DNA from 2 places in the Irregularibacter muris genome. Region 1 is predicted to be linked to the other one. Evidence: a T-box and tRNA genes for the amino acid it is inferred to sense, from the RefSeq annotation. Region 1 holds a T-box; the other holds one or more tRNA genes.
The links. A T-box is a leader RNA that pairs with one kind of tRNA and senses whether it is charged. The one in region 1 lies ahead of metG (methionine--tRNA ligase), so its partner is inferred to be a tRNA-Met.
Positions count from the first base shown of each region.

Region 1 (11,209 bases):
CATTCTTTCGGCTACTTCCTTTTGAATAAGTATAGTGATGCTCTCTAGGGGTAAATCCTCCTCCAATAACTTCATGACGATGGATGTGGTCACATAGTAGGGAAGGTTAGCCACTACCTTGATGGGTCTATCCCCAAAATAATCTCTAAGATGTTCTTTCAATGGCAATTTTAATACATCTCCATGTAGCACCTGGACATTGGTATACTCCCCCAAAGTCTCCCGGAGAATAGGCAAAAGGGCACGGTCTATCTCTATGGCCAACACATTATGGGCATGCTGGGCTAACTTTTGGGTCATGGTGCCAATTCCTGGACCGATTTCCAATACTCCATAATCCTTATGTATTCCTGCACCATCTATAATCTTGTCCAGTATATTGCTATCAATGAGGAAATTTTGGCCTAGACTCTTACTAAAGCGAAAGCCGTACTTTTCTATGATCTCCCTGGTCACTTTGGGAGAGGCTAAATTTTTCATTTACTGACCCCCACTCCTTTCCAACCACTCTAATGCTTCTTGAAATTCCTCTAGGGAAATAGAATAGTGATTGAGTCTTTTTAAAAATTGTTTTGCATTGGCGTATCCTATTCCTAAATGATCCCCTAACTTTTCCCTTCTTATTCTCGATGAATCCCCCATGACTAGTCCAGCATCTATCATATGTTCCAATGTGAAAAGCTGTCTGTTTTCCCCTTGAGTCTTTACTCTTTCCAGTGCCTCTCTGATATGCTCTGGGGTAGCATTTTCCACTCCTACATCATTATCTTTAATGCTATACTTTTTAGGCAAATAGGCATGCTTACACCCTGGGACTCTCTCTGAGATAATTTTTCTAATTTTCTCCCCTGGAAAATCTGGGTCTGTAAGAATTATAACACCTGTCTTTTGCTGTGCATAGCGAATTCTTTCAATGGTTTTTTCTTCTATGCCCAGGCCGCTAGTAATAATGACCTCTGCGTCTACCGCCCTCTTTACCGCTGCCTCATCGTCTCTTCCTTCCACTACAATAACTTCTCGAATCATGTCTTTCCTCCTTTTCTTTATTTTACCAAAAAAGCAAGCAGGCAGCTATCGCTGCCCTATCTCCCTAATAAATAAATTTTTACTTTTCTTCGTCCATAGCGCAATGCCTCTGCCCTTGAACCCATGGCCAAATCTATGCGGTTTCCCTTAATGGCCCCTCCAGTATCTAAGGCCTGGCCAAAACCATAACCCGGCACATATAATCGAGTGTAATAAGGGATGACCCTGGGATCTACAGCAATTACTCCCCTTTTTAGTGGAGCCCCTACACTGGTGGTATTTCCTACTCCGGCATCACCTTGGCTATAGGCCGTGGCGGTTACTGTCATTGTTTTTTCAAAACGAGTAGCCCCCCTAGAGGTGTTTATGGTGCTTAGCATCCCTACCTGTATCACTTCATCCTTTGGTTCGATGACCACCTCTTCTTTAAGGGTTTCCCTCTGGGACTCTTCTCCATCCTCATAGGTTATTTTTATTTGATTTTTCTTTAACCCTTTCTGGCCTTTTTGTACAACCTTTGTCTTCCCTTTTTCTAAATGGTTGTCTGGTTTTTTCTGGGTAGTAAAATCTATATTTTCTTCTTCGGTAATGATTTTCTCGGTGACTCTGACAATATGAATTTCTCTTTCTTCCTCTATTTCAGCCTCTTTATCAGGGGCCACCCGATCAAGAGGATTTATCCTAATCCCTGCTTCTTCTATGATTTCTCCTACCTGAGTCAATGCAGTGGTAACTTGATAATTTTTCCCATCCACTAAAATATGCAGGGGTACTGCTCTTTTTATCTGTATTTCAATACCGTCCTCTAAGGGGGTATCCAGTGCCGGTTCTACGATATCTTTGTCCTGAAGAGAAATATTCTTTTCTTTTAATACCTGTTCTACAGTTTTACTTCTAGTGGTTAATTTGATTTCTTCTTTAACATCTATTATGGTGATATCTTTTTGGGTTAAATGGTAGAACCCTACTGCTGTAATTATACCTACAGTCAGTAGCATCAGAAGGATTGGATGCTTGTAATTTCCTATCAGCTCCCTTACCTTCTGCCTATGATTTTCCATTTTGATTACCTCCTAATTTTTGGTCTTTGGGAGACTAAAACATGGTATACCAACCTTATTTATTTGTCAAATTTATCCTTTAGAATTATTCCCTTCTTTTTTAATTTTATACAATAGGTAAAGATTAGTGACACATGAACTGGATTTAATCATAAAACTGTCTTACACATAAAAATATAAAAAGCATAGAACCTCTTCTGCTTAGAAGTCCTACGCTCTTTGTAAATAAATCATTATTTTGTATTGATTATCTTTTCATGTACTTTTTTAAATATCGTAATCTTCTTCCATATCCTCCATCATAGGATAGTTTTCTGCTGGCATTGCTGGCATCATTCCCCAATTGGAGTCCATACAGGGATGATGAGGGTTAGGCATTGCTGGCATCGTTGGATAGCCCATGCATGGATCTTGGGGGGGCATTGGCATTGCTGGTGGCATCATTCCAGGACAGTTATGCATGGAACAGGGTACGGGTACACAATAGCAATGCATTGTCATTCCAGGCATCATTCCGGGATGCATTCCAGGCATCATGTCTGGGCACATTCCTGGGTACATTCCATGGTGCATATCAGGCATCATGGGATAGTCCATTTCGGGCATTTTGGGATATTCTTCTCTATGCTTTCTTTTTCCCACAAAAATTCCTCCTTACTAACATTTTAAATATCACAACTAGGGTATTTTCTATGTTATTTCCTCCTAGTTCAATATTAGTATATGAGGTAAAATCACTTTGGTGACAAATGACGATTTCCCATTGCCCTCAACTCTATTCTATCTACTCAATCCTTAAAGACTACTTTTGCGTTTTTCCATCTACTTTCTATATCTTTCATTTAATCAATTCTAAAAAGTTCCTTGGCATTTCTAGTGGTTTGCTGCGCCACTTCTTCCACGGTTATATTTTTTATTTCTGCAATTTTTTGGGCTACATATTTTACTAATGCGGGATGGTTTTTCTTGCCCCTAAAGGGCAGTGGTGTTAGGTAAGGGCTATCGGTTTCAATTAATAACTTGTCCAAAGGAACTTTCTCCACTACTTCTACTGCCTTCCGGGCATTTTTGAAAGTAACCGGTCCAGAAATGGATAAATATAAGCCTAGCGCTATAAATTGTTGGGCCATTTCTACACTGCCGCTATAGCTATGCATGACTCCACCATTATTTTTTCTGAAATGCTGCTCTAGAATATGATAGGTATCCTCATGGGCATCTCGATTGTGTATGATAATAGGTAGGTCTAACTTGGATGCCAGCTTTATCTGCCTTTGAAACACCTGTTTTTGAACTTCCCTGGGGGAATTGTCATAATAATAATCCAATCCTATTTCTCCAATAGCCTTTACCTTAGGATGCCTAGCTAATTCTTCCAATTGTTTGTAGCTGTCCTCTTCTACAGTCTTTGCATCATGGGGGTGAACCCCCACAGCGGCATAGATAAAATCATGTTTTTCTGCCAACATCACCGCTTCTTTAGAAGAAGGTAAGTCTGCCCCGGGATTTAAAATATAAGATATATTTTCCTGTATTGCCTCTTGTATGAGCTGCTTTCTATCTTCATGAAATCTTTCGTCATTTAGGTGGGCATGACTATCAAAATACATGGGTTTCCTCTCCTTTATTCACTTACTCTATTGTGCCCGTTGATAAAACATTACAAATAGAAATCAACGGGCACAACAGGTTACCTGACTTGAGTACCACTATCAATATCCTCATCTACTGTTACAATGGTAAGTTGTTTTCCCTTAGAGGCTGCCAGAATCATCCCTTGGGATTCTTCTCCCCTTAGTTTAACAGGTTTTAGATTGGCTACTACCACAACTGTCTTCCCTATTAGCTCTTCAGGAGTATAGTGTTGGGCAATTCCTGATACTACCTGTCTTTTTTCTTCGCCCATTTGTAATTGAAGCTTTAATAGCTTATCGGCTCCCTTTACCTTTTCAACCTCTAGTACCTTTGCTGTTCTAAAATCTATTTTTCCAAAGTCATCTATGGTAATAAATTCTTCTTTATCCTCTGATTTCTCTTCAACTTTTTCTTCTTTTTTCTTTTTTGGCTGTTCCTTAGGTTGGGGTTCTACCTTTTCCTTTTCCTCTTCAATTCTTGGGAAAATGACTTTTCCTTTTTGTACCTTTGCCTCGCTAGGATAATTGCCAAATTCTTTTAAGCTTTCCCAGGTAGTTATTTCTTCTTCTGTAATGCCCAATTGTTCTCTTATCAATTTAGGTGTATTAGGCATAAAGGGACTGATTAATACAGAAATAAATCTCAAGCTCTCTACGAGATTGTAAAGTACCGCCGCTAGTCTTGCTTTTCTCTCCTCGTCCTTGGCCAATACCCAAGGCATAGTCTCATCAATATATTTATTGCTTCTAGATACCAGCTTCCAAATATCTGCTAGGGCATTGCTGTATTGTAGCTTATCCATATGCTCCTCTACCTTTGCTGGTGTTTCTAGGGCAAGTTTTATTAAGTCATCATCATAGTCTCCAGATTCTTGTTTTCCAGGGAGCTGCCCTGCAAAATATTTATCTACCATAGCCACCGTTCTGCTGAGGAGATTTCCTAAATCATTGGCTAAATCTGCATTGATTCTATTGACCAATATGTCCTCAGAATATACGCCATCAGAGCCAAAGGGTAGCTCTCTCAGTACATAGTACCTGATGGCATCCACTCCATATTTGTCCGCTAAAATCACTGGATCTACTACATTGCCTTTAGACTTAGACATTTTTCCTCCCTGTAGAAGTATCCAGCCATGACCAAAGACTTTTTCTGGCAAAGGTAAGTCTAAAGCCATGAGCATAGCTGGCCAAATAATGGTATGGAACCTGGCAATATCCTTCCCTACTAATTGAACATTGGCAGGCCAGTATTTTTTAAACTCTTGATCCTGATCGGTAAGATAGCCTAAGGCAGTAATGTAGTTGGATAGGGCATCTACCCATACATAAACCACATGCCCTGGATCAAAGGTAACCGGGATGCCCCAGCTAAAGGAGGTTCTAGATACGCATAAATCCTCTAATCCTGGTTTTAGGAAGTTATTAATCATCTCATGCTTAATGGATTCGGGCTGTACAAATTCCGGATGATTTTCAATATGCTCAAGAATTCTGTCTTGGTATTTGGACATTTTAAAGAAGTAGGCCTCTTCTTTGGTCAATTCTACCTCTCTTTCACAATCAGGACACTTTCCATCATGTAATTGTCCTTGGGTCCAGAAGGATTCACAGGGTGTGCAATACCATCCCTCATAATGGGATTTGTAAATATCCCCTTGTTCATATAGCTTTTTAAATATTTTCTGAACGATTTCTCTATGGTCCTCGTCAGTGGTTCTGATAAATTGGTCATTGGAAATATCTAAGGTTTCCCAAAGTTTTTTAATCCCTGCCACAATTTCATCCACATAGGCCTTTGGGGTTTTCCCTTGCTTCTCTGCTACTCTTTGAATCTTCTGGCCATGCTCATCTGTACCTGTTAGAAACTTTACATCATATCCCGTAAGGCGTTTGAAACGGGCTGCAGCATCAGCAGCTACTGTAGTATAGGAGTGTCCTATATGCAGCTTATCACTGGGATAATAGATAGGGGTTGTAATATAAAAGGTTTTTTTCGTCATGGTTATTCATCCTTTCTTTTTTAAAATATTTATATATCAATGAATTAACTTGCTGTACTCGTTAAATGAAGAATTTGTTTTGTGTAGAGGTTTAGAGAATGCTCATGAAGCTAGATAGACGCTTTACATCAAGTGTTTGAGCAAAGCGAGTTTTTGACACTGCCTATCGCAAATTTACAAAATCTTAACCGAAGAACATGGACAAATCGGAATTTAACTAATACAACAGATTTATTGAAATAATAATATAAATACAAAAAACCCCCATCCCTATTGAAAGGGACGAGAGTTAACTTCGTCGTACCACCCTTTTTCGTCAAAACCTCACGATTTTGACCTCTTTAAGTGAGCGTGACCATTATCACTCTGTTTCATAACGTAAACAACTCCGTTATTATCTAAAATCCTCTGGATTCTCGATAATACAGTTCCAGGACCATTTCTATAGAGGAATGCACAACTGGCTTTCACCTACCCCAGCTCTCTTTATGTGATGCCTTCCATAGTCTTCCCTTCATCACCTTTGTCTTTCAATATATCTTTCCTAATTAGAATCATTATATACATAATATAAAGAAAATTCAAGGGAAATCCCAGCTCTTTGCTTCTTTGTTTTATCCTATAAAAATAGTATAATAATGGTGAATGGCTGAAACCATAAAAAACTATCAATCTCCCAAGAAGGGAATTGCTTTTCTGAAGAAAAGCAGTTGATATTATCTTTGGAGGGATTATGAAAAATTCATCAAGAAAATTAGTTCTATCTGGTTTTTTTATGGCTCTTGGCCTTGTATTGCCTTTTTTTACAGGTCAAATTCCTAGCATAGGAAATAAGTTATTGCCTATGCATATTCCGGTTTTACTATGCGGTTTTATTTGTGGAGGAAGATATGGATTGGCTGTAGGATTTATTGTACCTCTATTTAGGAGTGTTCTTTTTGGTATGCCCCCCATGTTCCCCACTGCTTTAGCTATGGCTTTTGAATTGGCTACCTATGGATTGATATCAGGGTTGTTATACAAAGTCCTACCCAAAAATAAGGTAAACCTGTTTGCCTCTTTGATGACCGCAATGATTAGTGGGAGGATTGTATGGGGAATAGTCAGTTATTTTCTATATGGCATTCATGGCACTACCTTTAGTATAGAAGTTTTCACAGCAGGGGCCTTTCTCAATGCTATACCAGGAATTATCATCCAACTTATTCTCATCCCCTTAATTATTTCATCCCTTGAAAGGACAAAGGTTATAGAAAATGCTTGAAGCGATTAGATTGTATCCGAAGATGCAAATGCAAAAGATAATAGATCAAATGGATTCTCTACTTAGATCCAAGGATTTGGTTATAATGGCTATTGATGGAAAAAGTGGCTCTGGCAAAAGCACATTGGCTGACCTATTGGCCCAATACTATGATTGTAATGTCTTTCATATGGATGACTTTTTTCTAAGACCTGAGCTCAAGACAGAAGAAAGACTTAAAGAGGTTGGGGGAAATGTGGATTATGTTCGATTTAAAGAAGAAGTAATCCATGGTCTTCTGTCCTCTACTCCGTTTCAATACCGCATATATGATTGCCAAACCCTGTCCTTTTCAGAGCATATATCCGTTGCTCCAAAGAAGTTAAACATCATAGAGGGTAGTTATAGTCTGCATCCCACCCTAATCCATTATTATGATCTTAAAATATTTTTAACCACTGATGACAAAACCCAGAGTAGACGCATACTCAAAAGAAATGGCCCAATCATGCATAAAAGATTTCTCCATGAATGGATTCCCAAAGAAAATCAGTATTTCGAGGAAATGAGAATAAAAGAAAAAAGTGATATCATCATAGAAGTACAAGGAAAGTAATTAAAAAAATCTTTTTCCCATTTCCACTGAAAATCAAGTATCTTAGACCCTAGATTCTTTAATACACCTAAAATGACAAAGTATATTCGGGCTTAACAAAATATCAATTTTTGCGTTGTCACAAAGCTTAAAATTTATTTTTGCATTCGAAATGAGGTTGGGCACTAATTTTGGGTACCTAACCTCTTATTTTGATGTGTAAAACCGATTTGCCCTTGACCTCATTATCTAAAAAATACTTCTATCTCTCCCATGCTAATATAGACTCTGGATATTTCTGGATATATATGGATATATATGGTATGCTATAGAGAATAGGAGGCGATCGTTTGAAATCTCTAAGATCATCAAAATCATTGGATAGAATCATTCTTTTAATCTTTACATTATTGCTTGTATATGATTATTTCCCTAATATTTTCTTCGTCAATATACTTCCCAAAAGCATTTTGATCATTTTCATTTTGGGGATCTGTTTATTTAGTTTATTATTCAAAAAACACCATACTATGAGTAATAAACCGATACTAAAATGGCAAATACTTCTAACTATATATCCTCTTTTTTTAATCGGCCTTCTTACTCTCTTAGGTGGGAAATCCTCTGTAGGATTGTCCTTCCATAGCATTGGTTTATGGATTGCATTCCTTCTGTCCGTGTTAGAAATGCTCCGACAATGGAAAAAAATTAAACAGGTGGATAAATATTTATAGGTAAACAGGATAAACAACTGAATACTATTGTTTATCCTGTTTATTTGCAATGATGATCTCAATATACTTTAATAAACATAGGGAAAATTCACGGACCAAATACCCAACTACAAATCACTACCGAGGCCACAATAGCGGCGAAATCTGCCATCAAAGCCGCAGGCAGAGTATGCCTGTAATCCTTAATGCCTATAGACCCAAAATATACTGCCAAAGTATAAAAAATAGTTTCAGAAGAACCCATCATGGTGGAAGCTACTCTGCCGATAAAGGAATCCGGATGGAAATTTTCTAAAATATCTGCCAAAATGGCCAGTCCTCCTGAGCCAGACAAAGGACGCATCAAAGCTAAGGGCAATACTTCCTTGGGTACCCCAATCAAACCAAATACAGGGGCCAATGCCTTAATAAGATAATCTAAAGCTCCCGATGCTCTAAATATTCCTATGGCTACTAGCATAGTCAATAAATAAGGAAAGACCCGAGCGGCGGTGCTGATTCCATCCTTTGCCCCCTCTACAAAACACTCATAAACTTTTACCCTTTTTATAAAACCAAAAGTAAGAATAGTCAAAAGAAAAAGAGGGATAATAGCCGAAGATATCCATTTGATCATGCCTTATTTCCCCCTTTTTCTAAAATCTTTACACTGATCAAGCCAAACAATGTAGATATCGTGGTGGCGATTAAAGCTGTTCCTATAATCTCGGTGGGGTTGGTTGAACCCGCTGACATTCTTAGGGCAATGACTGTGGTGGGGATGACCTGAATGGAGGAAGTATTGATGACCAAAAATGTGCACATGGCATTACTGGCCCTAGTTTTAAATTCATTTAATTTTTGTAGTTCCTTCATGGCCTTTAATCCCAAAGGAGTAGCCGCATTGCCCAAACCCATCATATTGGCTGCCATATTCATCACCATGGCCCCTATCGCGGGATGGTTTTTAGGTACCTGGGGAAAAATCAGCTTCATTATAGGGGATAATAGTTTGGCTATTCCCTGAATAAAACCTGATTTTTCAGCTACTTTCATTAGTCCTAACCACAATGCCCATACACCTATAAATCCTATACACATTTGTACTGCCAACCCAGCTGAATCCATAGCTGCCTGGGTAACCTGTTCTATTCTTCCATTGAGAAATCCCACCACAATTCCAATGCTAATCATCAAAAACCATAGGATATTAATCATAAAAAATCTCTCCTATCTACTGCCCCTAATTTTTACTAGAGTAAATCATTCAATCTCATGTACTGGCAGGATACAGATTTACATTATAATTAATCTATATAGTGATATAATAGGAAATATGATATAATAAGTCTGAATTTTTTTAGGGAGGTTTACCATGTCTACAAATAAAACCAACGATGAGATAAGTACCATTGATGAGGAAATTAATAAGGCCATTTCTACTATTTCTGAATTAGAAGAATGGATCAAGGAGCTTTCTAATGATGAGGGGATTATTCGTATAGAAAAGGAAAGTCCTATAAAGAGCAAATTCAGTCAGTTGCATATGGAAGTACAATCCTTAACGAAGTCCTTAACGGAATTAGGGATTTTAGACGGGGAAGATCTATAGATAAATACGTCGTAGACTGTCCCTACCCATTAATCTCAGCCGCTGGGGGAGTTAAATTCCAATTTGCTCATGTTTGAGCCCAAGAGTTTGTAAATTCGCTATATAGGACACGCCTATAACTCGCTACGCTCAGACACTTGACTTAAAGCCCCTATATAGCTTCATTAACAAACTCTAAGTCTCTTCACAAAGCAAAATCTCCATTTAACTCCCCCAGCTGACACATAAATAGTGCGTCGTAAAAAGTGACTGTCGTGCTGAAGGAAACAAAGCATCTTATGTTTGTCTTTTGGGTCTAAGATCCTTCGTTAACGTTCAGGATGACAAGCCTTTTTATAACGCACTGTTTGCAGGTCAGCTGGATTAGTTAAATGGAGACTTGACGTAGTGTAAGGGTTTAGAGTTTGTTAATGTAGCTGGAAGCGTTTTAAGTCAAGTGTTTGAGCAAAGCGAGTTTTTGACGCTGCTGAAAGCAAATTTTACAAACTCTTACCCCAAACGTAGCAAGTCGGAATTTAACTAATCCAGCTGTTCCTATCATGAAAAGAAGGGCAGTCTACGACGTATTTTTCTCCTGATATGACGCTTAATTCTTATATCCCCTACAAAACAATATCTCCCAATACCTTTCCAATGCTTTCGTTAATAATTAGATTGGCGCGACTGTCGTAAGATGTTTGAGATTTATTGATAAGCACCAATTTGTCCCCAGTATAATACTCCACTAAACCGGCCGCCGGATATACAGCTAGGGAAGTCCCTCCTATGATGAGCATATCTGCCTGGGCTATGTAAGATACTGCCTTTTGTATAATTTCATTGTCTAAACCTTCTTCATATAAAACCACATGGGGTTTAATGTTCCCCCCACAGCTCTTACATTTTGGTACAATCTCTGGACTTTCCAATATATCTTCTAATCCATAATCCTTATAGCAATCCATGCAATAATTTCTAAAAACAGATCCATGAAGTTCCAATACTTCTTTACTTCCTGCCATTTGATGTAAATTATCTATGTTTTGGGTAATGACAGCCTTCAGTTTACCTTCTTGTTCCAGTTTAGCCAAGGCAAAGTGGGCTGGATTGGGCTTAGCATCTTTGTAAATCATTACATTTCTATAAAAGTCGTAAAACTCTTCTCGGTGACTCATAAAAAAGCTATGGCTGAGTATAATTTCTGGTGGGTATCCATATTGGGTTTTTGCTTTAAATATTCCCTCTTCACTTCTAAAATCTGGGATATTGCTTTCAGTGGATACACCGGCACCACCGAAGAATACGATATTGGAACTCTCATCGATCATCTCTTTTAATCTTGC
Region 1 is NZ_JANKAS010000010.1:84,835-96,043, forward strand. It holds gene rsmA (16S rRNA (adenine(1518)-N(6)/adenine(1519)-N(6))-dimethyltransferase RsmA) at 1-480, opposite strand, end outside; gene rnmV (ribonuclease M5) at 481-1,026, opposite strand; gene NSA47_RS11055 (resuscitation-promoting factor) at 1,083-2,087, opposite strand; gene NSA47_RS11060 (hypothetical protein) at 2,355-2,729, opposite strand; gene NSA47_RS11065 (TatD family hydrolase) at 2,930-3,697, opposite strand; gene metG (methionine--tRNA ligase) at 3,778-5,724, opposite strand; T-box leader at 6,000-6,251, opposite strand; gene NSA47_RS11075 (ECF transporter S component) at 6,458-6,988, shown strand; gene NSA47_RS11080 (uridine kinase family protein) at 7,017-7,583, shown strand; gene NSA47_RS11085 (spore maturation protein) at 8,385-8,909, opposite strand; gene NSA47_RS11090 (nucleoside recognition domain-containing protein) at 8,909-9,493, opposite strand; gene NSA47_RS11095 (hypothetical protein) at 9,651-9,887, shown strand; gene NSA47_RS11100 (NAD-dependent protein deacylase) at 10,490-11,209, opposite strand, start outside.

Region 2 (11,209 bases), on a different contig from region 1:
CAATACCATGCGCCTTACCCGTGCATTTTTGAAGGGAACTAAATGGACTGACGCGGAGATTGTTGATGTAACAAATGCTAACGTAAAAGGCTGTTTGGGGTGCTTTGCTTGTTGGAATAAAACACCAGGAAAGTGCATCATAAATGACGGCATGGATGAAATTCTTGCAAAAATAATCACTGCAGATGTGATTATTTGGTCTTTTCCGCTGTATTATTTTAGTGTTCCTGGTGGCTTAAAAAACCTTATTGATCGGCAGCTTCCCTTGAATCTGCCGTTTATGGCAGAAGGCACAGAAAGCGGAGGGCATTCGCTACGCTATGACTTAACGTGTCAAAAGCACCTTGTTATTTCAACTTGCGGTTTTTGGGCATCAAAGGGTAATTATGATTCTATTATTTCCATGTTTGACCATTTTTGTGGAAAGAGTAACTATACGACAATCTTTTGTGGACAGGGAGAGCTGTTCCGTGTACCAGAACTAAAAAGTAGTACAGATGCATATCTAGAAATTGTCCGTCGTGCAGGGGCTGAGTACGTCTATGGAAAAATCCGGTCGGAAACTCAAGCAGAGCTTGCGGAGCCATTATATCCACAGGATATGTTTGAAAAAATGGCAGATGCTTCCTGGGGCATTATCAAGAGCAAGGACGGGAATGTACTGATAGATGAAAGCCTTAGCTTTACAGAACAGATGGCAGCCTTATATAGACCAGATGGTATGGAGCGTGTATTGGAGTTTCATTATACCGACATTAATAAAACCTATCAAATTTTGTTGACAAAGCAAGGGTCTAAAGTGATAACAGGCAGTTTCAGGCCATATACTACAAGAATTGAAACGCCTTATTCGGTTTGGCGTTCTATCTCCCGCAATGAAATTTCTGGGCAGGATGCACTGTTTCAACGGCGTTATAAAGTTCTAGGGGATTTTAGTTTGATGCTAAAGTGGGAGGAATTGTTTTGTACATCAGCTCCTCCGAAACCATCTGGTACAGCTCCTCTGCGCAAGACCAATATGCTGGTCCTTCTCGTGCCATGGATTGTCATTTGGACCGCCATAGCGATAGATTCCACCATCGGCGGTGTAGTAGGCATTGTCGTGGCAACCATTGTCCCGTTGCTATGGATTGTGTTCCGACCTGTGGTGTTTGAGCAAATCAGTGTCCCGATTGTGGTGGGGCTTTCGTTGGGGGTCTTATTTGGTGCGGATACAAGGCTTATTATTACCGGCAGTTATTTCATATTTGGACTAATATGGACCATCGGTGCATTTACCCAAATACCACTTACCGCTCATTACAGTGCAGCAAAATATGGTGAAGAAAGAGCCTTTGCAAATCCACTTTTTATCACTACAAACCGAATATTGACCGCCACGTGGGGTGCGCTATATCTTGCCACGTCGATTTGGACTTATATTCTGATGGGCACCAGCTTTTCTCCCTACATAGGTCTAATCAATTCCATCTTGCTTGCACTGATGGGCATTTTTACAGCATGGTTTCAAAAGTGGTATCCGGCACGATGGGCAAGAGGATAAAAATAGGGAAAACCAGTAGAGGAAAACTAATTTTCTCCTGCTGGTTTTGTTGTCAATTTTATTATATTTAAGTTCAAATTCTGTCATAAAGTAAATTATTCAATAAAAATTTTATATTCTTTCTTTTCTTGTGAACTCCTGTCATTGGTATATAATAAAAGTATATACACGATGAATATTTTTATTAGATACACTAAGGAAAGGGGAATAACAATGAGATTAGATAAATATTTAAAAAATTCTAGACTGATCAAGAGAAGAACCATAGCTAAGGAGGCTTGTAACTCCGGGCGAATCATGGTCAACGATAAAGTAGCCAAGGCCAGTACAGAGGTAAAGGCAGGGGATATTTTAACCGTTACCTTGGGCAACAACCCTTATAAAGTAGAAATCCTGGACACTCCAGAACATGTTTTAAAGGATCAATCCAAAGAATTATATAGAAATTTAGATTGATGAAATATTGCTTATTTTTCTCAAGAGCCTTAAAAAAGTCTGTTCTCATCGTCCTGTGCCTCAACTAAGAATTTTAAACCCTGGATTCTTCAGATAACCTAAGCAGTCTTGATAGAAAAGGGTATAACATATTTAAATCTTTTAAAAAAACTTTCTTCCTTGAAGAATTTTCCTTTTTAATATTTGAGCATTTATCAAATACTAAGGAATACAAGGAGGGAAGTTTATGAATAAAAAACACAAAGCATTGACCATATTTATGCTTATCCTATTTTTATTTACTCTTTTATCAGGATGTGCTCGTCAAGAAAGAAGAATTGGAGAAAATAGAGAGACTCCTCAAAAACAGCAGAAAGAAACACCGGTGAAAAAACCCCCTATACCTGAGCAACTAAGAAATGATCGTAATTTAGTGGTATATGTGGTGGATGAAGGAGCAAAAAAGGAAATTGATATCGAGGAGTATGTAGCGGAGGTATTGGGAGGCGAGATGAAAAATGACTGGCCAGAGGAAGCCTTAAAGGCCCAAGCCATATTGGCCCGTACCTTTGTTATGGAGTTTTTAGTCACGAAAACATCCAAATATGAGGGGGCTGATGTTTCTACAGATATTGAGGAAGCCCAAGCATGGAATAGAGCAGCCGTGAATGAAAGGATAAAAAAGGCGGTACAAGAAACGACGGGAATGGTTCTTTCCCACGGTGGACAGTATGTTAAGGCATGGTTCCACGCCCACGCAGGTGGGAAAACGGCTACAGCTAAAGAAGGATTAAGTTATAAGGAGGCAGAACCACCCTATATTCAGGTAGTGGATTCTCCTGATTCTCCAGAGGCGCCCAAGGAAGATGCCCAATGGACTGCAGAATTTTCAAAACAAGAAATCATACAGGCTGCTAAAAAAATGGGCAATGACATAAATGGACTGAATGATATAAAGGTCAACCAGCGGGGCCCATCGGGTAGAGCGCTCAACCTAGCTATAGATGGAATTACTGTCTCTGCTCCTGAACTTCGTATTGCTCTGGGTAGCACAAAGTTAAAGTCAACTTTCCTAACAGATATTAAAAGAGTAGGGGATAAAGTTGTTTTTAGTGGAAAGGGTTATGGACATGGAGTAGGAATGTCCCAATGGGGCGCCTATGCCATGGCTAAGAATGGAAAGAATGCAACTGAGATCATCCAACATTATTTTAAAGATGTTTCTCTAGTAAAACTATGGGATTAAAATCATAAAACAGAAAGAGCCAGAGATGGTTCTTTTTGTTTTGCCCAAGGCATAAAATAGGTCTAGTCCACATATATATGGTACAAGATAAAAAAAGGGGAGGAAAAGAAATATGGATGATAAGATATCTACCAGAATAATGGGTCACAAAGTTGAATTACTAGATCGTAAAATATTAAATCTACAAGGGATAAAAGATGTACATAGTTTTAATGAAGATACTGTGATATTAGAAACCGAAATGGGTTTACTTACTATTCATGGAGAAGACCTTCACATCAATAACTTAAACGTAGAGAAATCCAATTTGAATATTACAGGAAAAATCGTTTCCTTTGCCTATAGTGAAAATGTGGATATACGAAGTAAGGGAGGCAGCTTCCTGGGAAAAATGTTCCGTTAAAGCTTCCTATGATTTTAAGAAAGCTACTTATGATCAAGTGTGCTTTCTTTTTTATCATTGATACTTCTAAAAACTTTCTATCCTCTCATAGTATAAGAGTAGAGTGGTTATGAATGGGGGGTCATTATGGAAGAAAATATACGTGTTCAAATTTATGTATTTTTATTTACCCTTTACGGAGGACTAATTATTGGAATAGTATACGATCTAATCGACATGCTTTTAAATGGAGGAAATAAGAAAACTAAGGGTAGAGGGATAAAAGATATTTTATTTTGGATGGTATCCGTAATTATTGTATTGGGAGTTTTATTTTACAGTAACAATGGCATTGTTAGAGTATATACATTGTTAGGCTTTGCTACAGGATGGCTATTATACTTCTGGCTACTGAGTCCTTGGATAAGAAAAATCATTCAATTAATCATTGAAATCTTCATCAGAATACTTAAAATCATCATCATGATCCTCATCATTCCCTGCAAATGGATAAAAAAGGCACTGTACCTGCCTGTGATGAGGGTAAATAACAAAATAAGAAGAGGGGGAGCAAAAATAAAAAAGTATTTCAATATTCCTAAAATCGTCACAAAACAGTATAATAAATATAAGGGATATTTAGGCAGAAAAAAATAGGGTAAGATAAAAAGGATAAGCCCTATTCTGTATAGAATACTATAAAGGTAGACAAGTACTAAAATTTAGGATGATGAAATATGGACTCTAGGAACAGAGAAGATTTAGTAAAAAGATATCAAAGAAAAAAGAAAAAAAGATCTAGAAGAAGAACCATATTTTTGCTGCTCATTATATTCGGTTATTTTTTATACCAATACATCCATTTAGAAATACGATATCAAAACTTGGCTAAAGAAAAGGAGCAACTTAGCATAGAGGTAGAAAAAGCCCAAAAATACTATCAACAATTGGCAGAAGAGATAGAACAATCAAAATCAGATAAACATATAGAAATCATGGCCAGAAAATATTTCGGATTGGTATATCCCAACGAAAAGGTGTACATAGAAGTAGAAAAGGACACGCAGGAAAATAAAAAATGATGATTATTGACCTATTGAGGGGATTACAGTATAATATGAGAAGGTTAAAGACGCTTAATGCTGTCCCTTTGATTTATTAAATTTATTTAAGGAGGAATTTCTACGCTATGCCGGTAGAGGTTGGAAAAGTTATTGAAGGTATTGTTACTGGAATTACAAATTTCGGTGCCTTTGTTCAGCTGGAAAAAGGTAAGACAGGCTTGGTTCATATTTCAGAGATTTCCGATAGCTATGTAAAGGATATCAACAACCACCTGAAGGTACAAGATAAGGTGAAAGTGAAGGTATTGTCTATTGATAAAGATGGCAAAATTAGTTTGTCCATTAAACAGGCACAACCTAAAAAAAGTAAGAGAAATCCCTATCAATGGAGTGGAACTGATCAACCTCAAACCAAGGGGTTGAATTTTGAAGACCAATTATCAAAGTTCATCAAAGAAAGTGATGAGCGACAACAATCACTAAAGAAAAGCTTTGATTCTAAAAGAGGGGGCAGTTACAAAAAAGGTCAGTTTTAATTACCGAAATTATTATTTATATTCATATAAAAGATATGAGCATTCCTTATTTAGGGAATGCTTTTATTGTGAAATAGAAAAGTCTATTTTGCTTGCCAGGAACCAAAAGTTTCTATTTCACTGAAGTGGCGATGACTGCTACCATGTTAAAAGCAAGCAAAAGGAGAAGAAGATGAAAAAAGTAGCTATAATTGATATAGGCACCAATTCCATGAGGCTAATGATAGCCACAATAAACAATGGACAGATTGTAGATCGGGAAAAAACACTAGAAACCACCCGTATGGGACAAGGAATAGATAAAAATGGATATCTTAGTGGGGAAACCATAGAAAGAAACTTTGCCGCCCTAAAAAAATTTGTGGGCATAGCACATAAACAGAAGATAGAAAAGATAGTGGCCTTTGCCACTAGTGCCCTTAGAGATGCATCAAATAGAGAGGAGTTTATCCATAAGGTAGAAAAAGAATTAAGCCTAGAAATCCAACTGCTTTCCGGAGAAAGAGAAGCGGAAATAGGGTTCAAGGGAGTAATGGGTGAGATAGATACAGAAAGACTACTGGTTATAGATATTGGCGGGGGAAGTACAGAATTTATTCTGGGCAGCAAGAAAGAGGGCATAGAAAGTTTAACCAGCATCAATATAGGTGCCTTGAGAATGACAGAAAAGTTCATTGCCCACGATCCCATAAGTGCTGTAGAATTAAAGGATTTGGAGAAAAATATCAAAGAGCAACTTCTTCCCTTAAAAGAAAAATTATCCCTAATGGAGGATGCAAAAATAGTGGGTATTGCCGGCACCATCACCACCCTATCCGCTATGAAACAACAAATGGAATACTATGATTGGCGGAAAATACATCAAAGCACCCTTTCCTTCAAAGAAATTGCAGGGATTTTACAACAACTTATTCCATTGAATATAGAAGAAAGAAAAAAAATAAAAGGCTTGCAACCCAAAAGAGCCGATATCATTATTGCGGGCATTGTCATATTAAAATGCATTATGGAGGTCTTTGCCATAGAGAGTATCATGATCAGTGAAAGTGATAATCTAGAGGGAATGGTATATGAACTACTAGACCTCGTGTTTTAAGTTTTGATAATACCTTGATTGAAATCCTTTCAAAATAAATAAGAATGGATTTATCGAAATGATTTGTAGCTCAAGTAAAACAGGGAGAAAGGAGATAATGATGATAAATGCAAATAATTTGTTTAAAGATTATAAACCACATATTTTAAATTTAGATTTACAAGCCGAAAAAAAGTATATTTTAGATGATCATTTAATAGTAAATCGAGAGAATAATATTTCGATTTATTATTCTGCACATAATGAAGTTATAAATACTCAAGCATCCATCATAATCATTGGAATTTGTCCAGGGTTTCAGCAAATGTATAAATCGTTTTCTATTGTTAAAAGTCTAGAGAATAGTAATGATGATGATATTCTTGAAAATTGTAAAAGTGAGTCTAGATTATTCGGAAGTTCAAGGCAAAATTTGATTACTATGTTTGATCAATTAAATATAAATTATTTTTTGAAGGTTAATAAGGCATCTGAAATCTTTGATTTAAAATTTAAAAAGCTTCATACAACCTCATTAATCAGATATCCCGTTTTTATAGGAAAAGAATTAAAAAATTATAATGGATATACACCGAGTTTATTAAAAAACTCATTTTTGTATAGAATTGCTAGCAATTCTATACAATATGAAATAGAGCAATTACCTAATCTTAAAATAATTATCCCTCTTGGAAAAGCTGTTGAGACATTCTTAGATGAGATTTTTCGATTAAATACTACGATAAATAGAAAAATTATTAGAGGATTTCCCCACCCATCGGGGTTGAACGCTCATAGAAAAAAGATCTTTGATAGCAATAAGGCCAATATAATTAATCAAATAAAACTTTTATATGACAATCAATAGTTTAGCATCAGTAGCTGGAGTAAAAAACAGAGATAAAAGCTTGCAAAGCTCCTGAGGAATAAAATGGATAAAAGATTTTTAAAAAATAATGAAAAAAGCTATTGACGGAGTATGGAGTATGTTATATAATGAGTTTTGTCTTCAACAAGACAGCTTTCAAAACAGATTAGCCGGGGTGGCGGAACTGGCAGACGCACAGGACTTAAAATCCTGCGATCCCAAAGATCGTACCGGTTCGATTCCGGTCCTCGGCACCATACAATATCATCGCGGGATGGAGCAGTCAGGTAGCTCGTCGGGCTCATAACCCGGAGGTCGTCGGTTCAAATCCGGCTCCCGCAACCAAATAATATGGCGGCGTAGCTCAGTTGGCTAGAGCATACGGTTCATACCCGTAGTGTCAGCGGTTCAAATCCGTTCGCCGCTACCATATTGCTGGCCCCTTGGTCAAGCGGTTAAGACACCGCCCTTTCACGGCGGTAACAGGGGTTCGAGTCCCCTAGGGGTCACCATTTTAATATTTGTGGTCGCATAGCTCAGCTGGGAGAGCACCTGCCTTACAAGCAGGGGGTCATAGGTTCGAGCCCTATTGCGACCACCATTTTTTATTTTTTTGGAATTGTTAAATCCTTTAGCCAATGAAACCATGGGAAAAATAGCGAAATAAAAATATATTTTATTTAAGAGACTTTACTATCGGACTGAGCAGCTTGGCTGCTTTTTTTATTGCAAAAAATTATTCTCCTAGGCTTTTCTACATAATACTCCCTAAAAACTACATTTAGCAGGAGAGAATTACCCTAAAACAGTTTTCAAATTGTCCAAAACAAGGCCATTTTGTCAAAAACCCTTAATGATTTGTCAAATTTTCATGGAAATTCATTCCACCCATCCTGACAAATATTTTAGTTTAGCCCTGTTATAATGGCATGGAAAGGAAAAAGTTTGGGGGTTGAATGAATGTCATATAAATTAGAAGCGTTAAAACCTTATGAAAGGGTGCATAGCGGACTTAATCAATCAAAGGTTAAAAATAAACAAAAAACAAAGTTTCAATTTGATGCTGCCCTTCAGGATCTTTTATTGGTATTTATAGGTTTTTTCCTAGCACGAAGTATTATCATGTACGACCTATCTCCCTTTGGATTTGCATTTTTTTCCTATATCATGGCTACGCGGAGGAAAAAAACCTGGACAGTAATAGGTTTACTGGTAGGATTATTCACCGTGCAAAGCACATTGTATATCATAAGGGCAGTGATTACTTTAGCTCTTACCTATTGGGTAATGGGAAAAAGAGTCAAGGCATCTACAAAAACATGGAAGATAGGCCTTTTAAGTAGTCTCTGTGTGTTTTCAGTAGGGTTGGTCTTTCAATGGATAGCAGGAAACTACCTTTATGATTTTTTATTACTGGTTTTTGAAAGTTTTATTACCTATATTTTGCTTTTTATTTATTCTTCTGCTCTGCCATTAATTACGGGACAAGTTAAACGCAAAATTGTTTCTAATGAAGAATTGATCTGTAGTGCTATTTTAATTTCCTTGACTTTATTGGGCATGAGCGAGCTAAGTATTTATGGATATTCTATTAAGAATGTTTTGGGTATAACAGCGATCATGCTCTTTGCTCGACACCTTGGTTCGGGGGCAGGAGCCATTATCGGTATTGTCGTCGGGGTGGTCACCAGCCTGGATCATATAGTATCCCCGGTGATTATCGGAGTATATGCCTTTTCGGGTCTTATGGCAGGGGTCTTTAAAGATTTGGGGAAAATCCCTGTTGCTTTGGGCTTTGTGTTGGGCAATGCGGCCTTAACCTTTTATCTAAATGGCTCCACAGAAGTCTTTATTCATATACAGGAGATTCTCATCGCCATTATCTTATTATTGTTAGCGCCTAGAGGAATAGAAGAAAGAATCTCTTCCTTTAAAGGCATAGGGGATTATCGCTTAGAGAGGGAGAAAATGTATGGAGAACGGGTGAGAGAAGTCACTATTGAACGGCTGAGGGATTATTCTAAGGTTTTTGAACAGATCGGAAAAAGCTTTGAACAATCTGTAGCCAGTGATCCCCTGCTCTATCAAAAGGATATCAATGATGTATTTAATCGGGTGTCCAAAGAAGTATGTAACCAATGCAGCTATTATTCCAAGTGCTGGAAGTTGGATTTCTATAATACCTATCAAAGCATGTTTTTATTATTAAATAAGATAGAAAAATGCAGTACCATAAAGCAAGAGGATATTCCGAAAAGTTTGTCCAATAAATGCCTGCAACCTGAGAGAATAACAAAAGTAATGTCTTATCTTTACGAAATTTATAAATCCAACCAATATTGGGAAAAACAGGTGATGGAAAGTAAAAACTTAGTATCTCAACAATTACAGGGTATTTCAGAGGTCATACAGGATCTAAGCAATGACATGAGGACAGATATTGTCTTTAGAAAAGAAGAAGAGGAAGAGATTCTCATTGCCTTTGATAAAAAAGAAATCCCTATCCAAGATGTTATGGTACTACAAGACGGTCAGGGAAAATATAAAGTAACCCTTTATGGAAAACCCTGTCAAGGAAAAGGATATTGCGATAAAACAATGGGGGAAATCATTTCTAAAGTCTTAGGAAAAGAAATGATTATGGAACAACACCTATGTAAGGGGAATGGATTAAAAAATAAATGCAAGGTTTCCTTTAAGGAAGCTACAAATTTTGTAGTAACTACCGGAATAGTACATAGCTCCAAAGATGCTCAGGAGGTGTCGGGGGACAGCTATTCCAATATCCCACTTCATGATGGGAAATATATGCTGGCCCTGAGTGATGGCATGGGCAGTGGCAAAAGGGCGTCACGGGAAAGTAGGACAACCATCAATTTACTGGAACATTTTTTGGAGGCTGGTTTTAACAGGGAAATCGCCCTGAAGACTATTAACTCCATATTGATGCTCCGCTCCAATGATGAAATGTTCTCTACCATTGATTTGTCTATTATTGACCAATATACTGCCCAGACTGAGTTTATTAAAATCGGTGCAGTATCTACCTTCATCAAAAGGGGAGAAAAAGTAGAAATGATTGCATCTAACTCCCTACCTGTAGGTATTTTAGATGAGGTAAACATTGAAGTCAGTAGAAGACAGCTAGAGGATGGTGATTTTATCATCATGGCTTCCGATGGATTGTTGGACGCCAATCCCTTTGTGGAGGATAAGGAAAAATGGGTGCGAGAGCAATTAATAAAAATCAAAAGCAGAAATCCTCAAAGAATTGCCCATTGCCTTTTTGAACAGGCTAGAAAAGAAAGTAAAAACATTCTCAAAGATGATATTACTATTTTAGTAGCTAAGATTTGGAAAAATAAGTAATAAATTAAGTCATCTATAGTGCTATAGATGACTTAATTTATGTTTATTTTTAACAAAGGTCTTGATGGAGTATACTAAAAAATATAGAATAGGATAATATAGGCATAAGAGATAAAGGAAAAAAGGTTGGGAAAAATGAGAAATAAGGTTGTAGAATATATCAATAAACATAAAATGCTGAATAGAGGAGATGGTATCCTCGTAGGGGTTTCAGGGGGGCCAGATTCCATTTGCCTATTACATATATTAAAATCTATACAAAAAGAATATTCATTACAGGTAATGGCTGTACATATTAATCATCAACTCAGAGGAAAACAGGCTGATAAAGACGAGAAATATGTTCTCGATCTATGCCTGCAATGGGACATTCCTTGCTTCGCCTATAAAATAGATATAGAAGGCTTGAGCCAGCAAAAAGGAGTTTCTATAGAGGAAGCCGGACGAGAGGCAAGATATGAAAAATATTTTGAATTAAAAAAGCAGTACAATCTACAGAAAATCGCCCTGGGACAGCATAGAGATGATAATGCAGAAACCATCCTCATGCGTATATTGAGGGGTACAGGTCCTGAGGGATTAAAAGGGATACCTCCCCATAGAGAGGACGGCGTCATTAGACCTTTATTGGCTATCACTAGGAAAGAAATTGAAGAATATTGTGGGGTCCATCATCTATCCCCCTGCATAG
Region 2 is NZ_JANKAS010000006.1:138,891-150,099, forward strand. It holds gene NSA47_RS08565 (NAD(P)H-dependent oxidoreductase) at 1-1,543, shown strand, start outside; gene NSA47_RS08570 (RNA-binding S4 domain-containing protein) at 1,757-1,999, shown strand; gene NSA47_RS08575 (SpoIID/LytB domain-containing protein) at 2,226-3,224, shown strand; gene yabP (sporulation protein YabP) at 3,337-3,627, shown strand; gene yabQ (spore cortex biosynthesis protein YabQ) at 3,754-4,263, shown strand; gene NSA47_RS08590 (FtsB family cell division protein) at 4,344-4,688, shown strand; gene NSA47_RS08595 (S1 domain-containing RNA-binding protein) at 4,796-5,206, shown strand; gene NSA47_RS08600 (Ppx/GppA phosphatase family protein) at 5,379-6,302, shown strand; gene NSA47_RS08605 (uracil-DNA glycosylase family protein) at 6,400-7,149, shown strand; tRNA gene NSA47_RS08610 (tRNA-Leu) at 7,319-7,406, shown strand; tRNA gene NSA47_RS08615 (tRNA-Met) at 7,418-7,494, shown strand; tRNA gene NSA47_RS08620 (tRNA-Met) at 7,503-7,579, shown strand; tRNA gene NSA47_RS08625 (tRNA-Glu) at 7,587-7,661, shown strand; tRNA gene NSA47_RS08630 (tRNA-Val) at 7,675-7,750, shown strand; gene spoIIE (stage II sporulation protein E) at 8,110-10,518, shown strand; gene tilS (tRNA lysidine(34) synthetase TilS) at 10,654-11,209, shown strand, end outside.
Region 2: it encodes a tRNA-Met, which carries the amino acid that the T-box ahead of metG (methionine--tRNA ligase) is inferred to sense. The anticodon was not compared.